DNA from 3 places in the Paraburkholderia youngii genome. Region 3 is predicted to be linked to each of the others. Evidence: predicted binding sites of a transcription regulator. Region 3 holds the regulator's gene; each other region holds the start of a gene.

Evidence for each region. The regulator FNR, encoded in region 3, switches genes on or off when oxygen is low (the NO sensors DNR and NnrR bind a similar motif). The targets are predictions, from matches to a motif close to TTGATNNNNATCAA.
Region 1: the regulator FNR is predicted to act here: its motif matches at 1,666-1,679, upstream of G5S42_RS41930 (OmpW/AlkL family protein).
Region 2: the regulator FNR is predicted to act here: its motif matches at 1,251-1,264, upstream of G5S42_RS36410 (basic amino acid/polyamine antiporter).

Annotation. Positions count from the first base shown of each region.
Region 1 is NZ_JAALDK010000003.1:760,420-763,699, forward strand. It holds gene cyoA (ubiquinol oxidase subunit II) at 1-884, opposite strand, end outside; gene G5S42_RS41930 (OmpW/AlkL family protein) at 969-1,607, opposite strand; gene G5S42_RS41935 (IS5 family transposase) at 2,021-2,974, opposite strand.
Region 2 is NZ_JAALDK010000002.1:1,112,020-1,115,299, forward strand. It holds gene G5S42_RS36405 (ATP-binding protein) at 1-1,017, shown strand, start outside; gene G5S42_RS36410 (basic amino acid/polyamine antiporter) at 1,394-2,815, shown strand; gene G5S42_RS36415 (arginine deiminase) at 2,935-3,280, shown strand, end outside.
Region 3 is NZ_JAALDK010000002.1:960,236-963,515, forward strand. It holds gene G5S42_RS35755 (universal stress protein) at 1-213, opposite strand, end outside; gene G5S42_RS35760 (response regulator) at 462-869, shown strand; gene fnr (fumarate/nitrate reduction transcriptional regulator Fnr) at 886-1,668, shown strand; gene G5S42_RS35770 (PAS domain-containing sensor histidine kinase) at 1,791-2,891, shown strand; gene G5S42_RS35775 (universal stress protein) at 2,924-3,280, opposite strand, start outside.

The DNA of each region.
Region 1 (3,280 bases), on a different contig from region 3:
ACGCACGATGAGACAGTGAAATCCGCGACGTTGCCGTTGTTGTATTTGCCGACGATTTTGTCGAAAAGCCTCCGGTCGACCTTCGAAAAGTACTGCACGGGCGCGTTTGCCTGCGGCTGCGTGACCGTTGCGTACCGATCCATCGTAAGCTGGGTCGATGAAGCTTTTACCGTCTCCACCCACGCATCGAAGCCCTGCTGGCTCGTAGCCACCGTACGGAACTTCATGTCGGAGAAGCCTTTGCCGCTGTAATTCGACGAGAAGCCCGTGAAGTCGCCCGCTTCGTCGGCGATCAGGTGTAACCGGGTTTGCATGCCGGCCATCGCGTAGACTTGAGTGCCAAGTTGCGGGATGAAGAATGAGTTCATCACCGAGTCCGACGTGATGCGAAAATTGACCGGCGTGCTCACAGGCACCGCCAATTCGTTCAGTGTAGCGATGCCGAGGTCAGGATAGATAAAGAGCCATTTCCAGTCGACCGCGACGACTTCGACGTTGATGGGCATCACGTCTGATTCCAGGGGTTTATAAGGGTCGAGCTCATGCGTGGTACGCCACGTAAGGATGGCGAGGAACAGAATGATGGCAGCGGGTATGGCCCAGACCACCACTTCAATCGCCGTTGAGTGAACCCAGGTCGGGACGTAGCGTGCGCTGCGGTTCGACGCGCGGTAGCGCCACGCGAAGGTAAGCGTGAGGATAATAACGGGCACTACGATCAGCAGCATGGCCCATGTGGCCGAGGCGAGGAGTGATCTCTCCGCCGTGCCTACGCTACCCTTGGGACTCAGGACGAGAAACTTGGGGCTGCACCCAGCAAGGGAAACGAACAGCCAACCACCGATGGGGATTAACCACTCCTTAAAAGCTTTCCTATCTGTCATGCCCATCTTCTCCCAAGTTAACCACTGTACTAGGAGCGAAGCCAGCCGTTCACTGAACCGTCTGTCGCTTGAGATTCGCAACGTCTAGAACTTCACCCCGACGCCAATACCAATGACCACCGGATCGACATGCAAGGCGCCAATTGTCGAGCCGCTAAGCGATGCGTCAGTCTTCATCCATATCTTCTTGATGTCGGCGTTAACGAATAGACTCTTTGATGCCTGCACGTCAATCCCGACCTGCAGCGCAGGACCAAAGCTGTGATTCTTTATAGAGACGGGTACACCTCCCGCGTGCAATCCGTTGTTATAGAAGAGCGTGTAGTTGAGTCCGGCACCAACGTACGGTCGAACGCGTCCCCCATGATTAAAATGATATTGCAATAACAATGTCGGTGGCAGCACGTTAACGCCACCAAGGTCGCCGAGATTCGACGTCAGGTGATGACGTGAGGTACCAAGAATCAACTCCACGCCGATGCTGTCCCGTACCATATAAGTGAAATCGACCTCTGGGACCAGCGCGTTGCTTACGCCGACATCGAGCGCGGAAAGCGTGTCAGTGCTGCGAACTTGCGGTTCAATGCTTATCGCGCGGAGGCGTACCAACCAATCACCTGCGTAGTTTCCGACGACTGCACTGTCGGCGGCGTTAGCTGCGTGCGGTCCAAATGGTGACATAAGGAGTAGTGCAGCAGCCACATTGCGGAGTTGCTTTATCATTGTCATTACCTTTAGCCATTAACCTTCTGCAGTGTGTCCGAATTCGTGGCCGATAGCGTTGATCGCAATCAACTGATGTTTTACGCAGTGCTTGTGTGCGTTACCGCGTCGCAGGCCATATAAATTCTTGCACTTGTCCATCCGCGCTCCGAATTGCGCAATGCGTCCCGAAATGCTTTGCAGCCGTTCGTGAGATTGCGATATGCCGTGTGGCTCTCCGTAGCACTAAGAAGCCTTAACAAAATGATTGCTTTGGTCTGTTAAAGGAAGGTCTGCATAACCCGCATTTCGAGCGCTGACCTTCTATATTTTTCGCAGTGGCGGTGATGAAAATTTGTTGAGTCGTTAAGGCGCCTGCGGTTTACGCCGCTCCGTGCAGCGCTACTGAGGCGCAAGACACGGCGCCTCGGTTATCAAGCCTTGCGCAAAGCTCTACGCGCCATCCATAGATTGCTCAGAGCAAACAACGTCGTGATCTGGGCTGTGTTCTTCATCAAACCTCGATATCGGGTCTTCGTGTAGGCAAACTGCCGCTTGAGGACGCGGAACGGATGTTCGACCTTGGCGCGGACGCCGGCCTTCAGCCGCTCGATCTGATCGTATATCGCGTCCAAACGATCACTCAGATCCAGCTTTTTGCGCTTGCCTGGTCTCATCGCGATGTGCCAGCGCACCCCGCCAGTCTCGCGACGCTTTTCGATCCCCTGATATCCCGCATCAGCGTACACGTCCGTTTCCTGGCCGTGCAATAGCGCATGAGCCTCCGTAATGTCGTGGACGTTGGCCGCCGTGCCGATGACGGTGTGGACCAGGCCCGACTCTGCGTCCACGCCGATGTGCGCTTTCATTCCGAAGTACCAGTTACCGCTTTTCTGCGTCTGACGCATCTCGGGATCGCGCGTTCCGGAGTTGTTTTTCGTCGAACTGGGCGCCGGAATCAACGTGGCATCGACGACCGACCCGGTCTTGAGCATCAGGCCTTTGTCCACCAGGATTTCATTGACCATCGCGAGCATCTGCGCAGCCAGTCCATGCGCTTCGAGAAGGTGACGAAACCGTAGAATCGTGCTCTCGTCCGGCAAACGCGTCATGCCGCCGTCAAGTCCTGCGAAGTCACGATACAGCGGCACGTCATATAACGCTTCTTCCATCGCTGGATCGGACAGACCAAACCACTGTTGCATAACATGAATGCGCAGCATCGTCGCGATCGGGAACGGCGGCCGTCCAGTCTTGCCAGTCGGATAGTGCGGTTCGATCAGCGCAATGAGCTTCAACCAAGGCACAACGCGTCGCATCTCATCGAGAAATTCTCGCTTACGCGTGCGCTTCGTTGTCAGATCCAGGTCAAGTCCAAGTTGCGTCATCTGGGCTCTCCTCAACTCACTCCCTTCATCCCAAGATAGTTCACCGAAATCTCAATGCCAGGACTTTTGCAGACCTTCCTTAACGCCTCTAAGTAGCGCTATGAATGGCAAAATGCAGCGCGGAGGAGTCGATCGTCATCTTCTGGTCGACTAACCGCCGACGCTTCGCGAAAGGTCCGGCGCAATCGTCGCGCCGCTCCTAATGTCGATTCTTGCCTTCGCGCTTCGGTCTTGAGGATGCTATTGGAACAGCAACGCGGACGAAGCCAGCGATGTCGAGCAATTAGAGCGTGTTAGGAACTTCGA
Region 2 (3,280 bases), 150 kb from region 3:
GTCGCGCAATCGATCGGCGACGGCATCGGCACGCGATATCCGTTGACCGTCAACGCGGTGCCAGGCGATCGCGAGCGTCTGCAGGTGCACCTGAAACTGAGCGACGGCACGCCGCTCACCATCGACCTGCGACCGATGCCCGGCGCACCGTTGTCGCGCTGGCTGCCGCTCGTGCTGACGCTGCAATTGCTCGTGCTCGGCGCCTGCTGCTGGCTGGCGGTGCGGCTCGCGACGCGCCCGCTCAATCAGCTCGCAGTCGCGGCCGACACGCTCGGCCCTGACCTGAAGGCCGACCGTCTGCCCGAAGCCGGTCCGTCCGAAGTGGCGCGCGCCGCGCGCGCGTTCAACGCGATGCAGGATCGGATCGCCACGTACATGACCGAGCGCATGCAGATTCTCGCGGCGATTTCGCACGATCTGCAGACGCCGATCACGCGCATGCGTCTGCGCGTCGACACGATGGACGACGACAGCGAAGCCGCGAAGCTGCGCCAGGACCTGCAGGAAATGGAGGCGCTGGTCAAGGAAGGGGTCACCTATGCGCGCACGATGCACGGCACGACCGAAGTGCCGCGCCGCATCGATCCCGATGCACTGTTCGATAGTCTCGTCTGCGATTACGTGGACGCCGGTCAGCAAGTGTCGCTGCAGGGCCAGTTCGGCCAGTCGCTGAGGTTGCGTCCACAGGCGTTGAAGCGCATCGTCGGCAATCTGGTCGATAACGCGCTGAGGTACGCCGGCGCCGCGCATATCGAGATCGGCGCGTTGCACGATGGCGAGGCGACCGTGTCGGTGCTCGATCGCGGTCCCGGCATTCCGGCCGAGTCGCTGGAGACGGTGTTCGAGCCGTTCGTGCGACTCGAAGATTCGCGCAATCGTCAAACAGGCGGCACGGGGCTGGGACTCGCGATCGCGCGGCAACTCGCGCTTTCGATGGACGCGACGCTCACGCTGCACAACCGCGTTGGCGGCGGCCTCGAAGCGCGGCTGACGTTGAGGAAGTTGCGCGAGTCATAGTTGGACCCAAAACCCGCCACTGCGAAATCGTCATCGGGTTTGGACCATTGATGACGTTCGCGCGTCATTCCGAGCTGTCGCTCAGCTGCTTATCAGTAGTTCTGAGCGACCACATTTTCAGCTCGCTTCAGCGATTCCCATCATTCGAGAAAACCGCGTTGGTGATGCGACACGTCGCATTATTTTTAAATCATCGATATTGAATGCGACTTATCGATGCGAGCGGCGATAAATTGACAAACGTCAGCGGACAGACCATTCTTTTCGTGTGGTGGTTGCAGAGTAACGCGGCGGATCAACAGCAAGATTGGCCGAGAGACACGTTTCGTTCGAATCTGATTACAGATCCTTGTTGGGTCACTAAAAAGGAATCCGAATGGCGTCCACTCCACAAAAGCTTTCAAAAGTGCAGCTCACCGGGATGGTCGTGGGCGGCATGGTCGGAGCCGGGATATTTTCCCTACCGCGTACCTTCGCCGACGCCACCGGTCCGCTGGGCGCCCTGATCGCATGGCTGATTGCGGGCACGGGCATGTATATGCTGGCGCGCGTGTTTCAGACGCTGGCGGAAAGAAAGCCAGAACTGGACGCCGGCGTGTTTGCGTATGCGAGAGCGGGTTTTGGCGACTATCCGGGCTTTCTTTCCGCATTTGGCTACTGGATCAGCAGTTGTATCGGCAATGTTTCTTACTGGGTGCTGATCAAGTCGACACTCGGCGCATTTTTTCCGGTGTTCGGCGAGGGTAATACGGTCGTCGCGATCGTCGTTGCTTCGATCGGCATCTGGCTATTTCATTACATGATCCTGAAAGGCGTGCAGCAGGCGGCCTTCATCAACAGTATTGTTACGATCGCCAAGATCATTCCGATTCTGGTGTTCATTCTGATCCTGTTGTTCGGCTTTCGGATGGACCTGTTCCAGGCCAACCTCTACGGCGGCGGTCTCGAAGGCAATATCTTCGAGCAGGTACGGGCCACGATGCTGGTCACCGTGTTCGTGTTCATCGGCATCGAAGGGGCGAGCGTTTATTCCCGTTATGCAAAGAAGCGCTCCGACGTCGGGCAATCGACGATATTCGGCTTCGTCGTCGTCACCTCGCTGATGGTGCTCGTGACGATGCTGCCTTATGCGGTGCTCGAGCGCGTGGACATTGCGGCGATGCGGCAGCCGTCGATGTCTGCGGTGCTCGAAGCGGTGGTCGGTCACTGGGGCGCCGTTTTCGTCAGCATAGGTCTGCTGATTTCGGTGCTCGGCGCTTATCTGGCCTGGTCGTTGATCTGCGCCGAAGTGTTGTTCTCGGCGGCGAGGACCGAAGACATGCCTGCGATCTTCGGCAAGGAAAACATCAACAAGACGCCGGCTAATGCATTGTGGCTGACCAACATCGTGGTGCAGTTGCTCGTCATCAGCACGTACTTCTCGCGCGATGCATTCGCGCTGATGTTGAATCTGACGAGCGCGATGTCGTTGATTCCGTACCTGCTCGTCGCGGTGTTCGGATGCATGAACGCGAATCGCGGCGACGGTTACGACCTTCGCGCCGACGAGCGCCGGCGCGACCTGATCATGGCCGCGATCGCCGTGATCTATACCGCATTCATGATCTTCGCGGGCGGCCTGAAATTCATTCTGCTTGCCGCGGTGCTGTACGCGCCCGGCACAGCACTTTATTTTTGGGCGCGACGAGAGCAAAGCAAGAACGTTTTCATCATTTCCGATTGGTTCATCTTTACCGTCATCATCATTGGCGCAATCATCGGCATCTACGCCCTCGTAACCGGAAGGATCACAATCTAACGACATCAGATTGAACAGAGCGGGTCACCACTGATATTCAGGAGGTCATCATGGCGAACACGGACGCGAAAGCGGGTGAATTGGGCGTCTACTCGGAAGTCGGACAGCTGCGCAAAGTGATGGTCTGCGCACCGGGGCTCGCGCATCAGCGTCTTACCCCGAGCAATTGCGATGAACTGCTGTTCGACGACGTACTGTGGGTCGAGAACGCGAAGCGCGACCACTTCGACTTCGTCACGAAGATGCGCGACCGTGGCGTCGAAGTGGTGGAGATGCACAATCTGCTCTCCGAAACGGTCGCGGTGCACGAAGGCAAGAAATGGATTCTGGACAACCAGGTGGTGCCGAATCAGGTCGGCCTCGGCTTTATCGATGAATTGAGAAGCTATCTGGAAGGGCTCGACAATCGCAAGCTGGCCGAAACGCTGATTGGCGGGCTATCCACGCACGACTTCCCGGAAGCGC
Region 3 (3,280 bases):
CGGGCCATCGAGCGCGCGGCTGGCGAAATCTTGCGCCGCGCCCGCCGGTTCCGGCTCGAAAGCCACGTCGGCATTGTCCGACCACTTGCCGTGCCCCACCACGCAGCAGGCTTCGAGCGTGGCGCCCGTCAGCTTCGCGAGCTTCAGCGCCTCGGCGAAGGCGCGCTGCGCGCTGGGACTGTCGTCGAGTGCAACCAGAATTCGTGCATACATGTCGGACTCCCTCTGAAAGCGCTGGCATGACCCGAAGTGGTGCCCTCGCGCGTTTGCACCGACAGTGTGAAGCGCGCCCCGCCACTCGGCTTGACGCTGGTCAACGGGCCGCCGCTCGGCGCTGCCGCTGCTGGACGACATCGCCAGCAACCCACTAGGAATAATCCTACAACCACTACCTGGACTCCTAGCACCGCTTAAAGCGCTGCCGATATGTTTCCAAGATTAGGTCGCCAATACTGGTTGGTATGGACACCGCCCCGTCAGCCACCTTATCGAGAGTCTTCCTCGTCGACGATGCGGTCGAGGTCCGGCGCCGGCTTGCTTGCCTGATCGCGCTGATTCCCGGCATCGAAATCGCCGGCGAGTCGGCGGGCGTCGAGCACGCGTTCGACGACATCGTCGCGAGTCGCGCCGATGTCGCGGTGCTGGACCCGTGCTTCTCGGGCAAGACCGACCTCCTGCTGCTCGCTGCGCTAGCGCGGGTGCGGCCGTCCATCGTCAGCATCGTGCTGACCAATCATGACGCGACGGCGTTTCGCCGCGCGTGCGAAGCGGCGGGCGCCGACTTCTTCTTCGACAAGACCTCGGAGTTCGAGCTCGCCTGCCGCGCCATCGAAGCGATTGCCTATGCGCGTCGTGCGCACCGGGTCTGACCGCCAGGAGCCGATCATGCAAGTTGCCGCAGTCCGTGAACCCCGCCACGACGCGCCTCGCACCTCGCACGTCGTACCGATCCACGTCGCGCCCAGCACCGCGGCGGCACGCCACGCCGTCACGGGCTGCTCCACCTGCGCGATGCGCGCGATCTGCATGCCGCCCGAGCTGACACCGGACGAACTGAGCCGGCTCGATGCGTTGATCTGCGCGACGCGCTCGATCAAACGCGGCGACGCGCTGTATCGCGCGGGCGACGAGTTTCAAAGCATCTACGCGATACGCGCCGGCTCATTCAAAACCGTGGTCATGCATCGCGACGGTCGCGAGCACGTGACTGGCTTCCAGATTGCCGGCGACTCGCTTGGCCTCGACGGCATCGGCGAGGGCAAGCAGAATTGCGATGCGATTGCGCTCGAAGATAGCGTCGTGTGCATCATTCCGTTCGCGCAGCTCGAGGCGATCTGTCGCGAGATCAAACCGATGCAGCATCACATCTATCAGATGATGAGCGGCGAGATCGTGCGCGAATCGAGCCAGATGATGCTGCTCGGCACGATGACCGCCGAACAGCGCGTCGCGACGTTTTTGCTGAATCTGTCGAAGCGCTTCAAGGCGCGCGGCTTTTCCGCGGCGGAGTTTCATCTGCGCATGACGCGCGAGGAAATCGGCTGCTTTCTGGGCATGAAACTCGAAACGGTGAGCCGGATGTTCTCGAAGTTCCAGCGCGAGCACCTCGTCAAGGCGAACGGCAAAACGATCCGCATCGAAGATCCGGAACGACTGGCTCGGGTTTGAGCACCGGCGCGACGCTCGACCCACGTTCGTTCGCGGGACATGCCGGGTGGAACAGGCGCTCCTGAACTGATATAACTCAGTGCGTTGCGGTATGCGACCTTGCGTGGCCGCCTGGAGGAGCGATGGGTCTATCGAGCGGCGAGTCTTCCTGCTTCACCAGTGCTGCGTCCGGGTCGGACGTGTCCGTCGAGGATCGCTATTTCATGTTGGTCGAGGCGGTGCAGGACTACGCTATCTTCATGCTGGACCCCGCCGGCCGCGTCACCAGCTGGAATCCCGGCGCACAGCGCATCAAGGGCTACACGCCCGAAGAAATCATCGGCCAGCATTTCTCGAAGTTCTATACCCCGGAAGACATCGCGGCCGGCAAGCCCGCGCGCGAACTGGAAACCGCCGCAGCCGTAGGCCGCGCCGAGGACGAAGGATGGCGTGTGCGTCGCGACGGCTCGCGTTTCTGGGCTAATGCGGTCGTTTCCGCCGTGCACGATGCGTCGGGCGCGCTGCTCGGCTTCGCCAAGGTCACGCGCGATCTGACCGAGCGCATGCGTCTCGCGGAACTCGAACGCGCGAGCCAGGTATCCACGCACGCGCACATCGCCCGTGAAAACGAGCAGAAACGGATTGCGCGCGAACTGCACGACGATCTCGGCCAACGGCTGACGGCGCTAAAAATGAGCGTCGCGCTGCTCGAAGCGAAGCTGAACAAGCAAGCCGACACTGAGCCGCTTGCGGCGCAAACGCGTGAGCTGCAACAGCAGATCGACTGGATGGCCGCTTCGCTGCGGCGCATCGCCGCCGATCTGCGCCCCCCGCTGCTCGACGACCTCGGACTCGCCGCCGCGCTCGACTGGCTGGCCGAAGACTTCACGAAACGCTACAACGTGCGCTCCAGCGTGCATCTCGAACCCGCCGAGCCGGTATGCGGCGAATTCGCGGCGACGGCGCTGTTTCGCATCGTTCAGGAGGCGTTGACGAACGTCGCGCGGCACGCCAAGGCGAGGCGCGTACGCATCGACATGACCTGCGCGGGCCCGATCGTATCGCTCGATATCGACGATGACGGCGTTGGTGTCGCGCTGGATCATGCGCAGGGAACAACTTCATTCGGGCTGCTTGGCATTCGCGAACGTGTGCGGCAGTTGCGCGGCAACGTGTCGTTCATCAGCTCGCCGGGCCATGGTTTCAGGATCTCGATCCAGATACCAGCCGACGCGCTCGTGTAGTGCTCCACGCCGCCGCGCCCCGCTACCGCGGATTACTCCTCTGGCGCTTCCTCGCTGATTTGCTCGCGCATCAGCAACACCGGACAGGTCGAGAAACGCAGCACCCGCTCCGCCACGCTGCCGATCACGAGGCGCCGCACGCCGCGTCGCCCATGCGTGCCCAGCACGAGCAGATCGGCGTGGACCTGCTCGCCGTGGCGCAGCACGATCGTGGCGACATCGTCGGACAGGCTCTCCGACTCGATCATCGCGGGCCGGCAGCGCACATCGGCGGCGGCGCAGGCCTGCTCGGCCTCCTCGAGCACCGAGTGGCCGTCCTGGCGCAATGCTTCGACTAGCGCGAGCGGGTCGTAATAGCCGGCATAGGAAAAGATCGGCGTCTTGTCGAC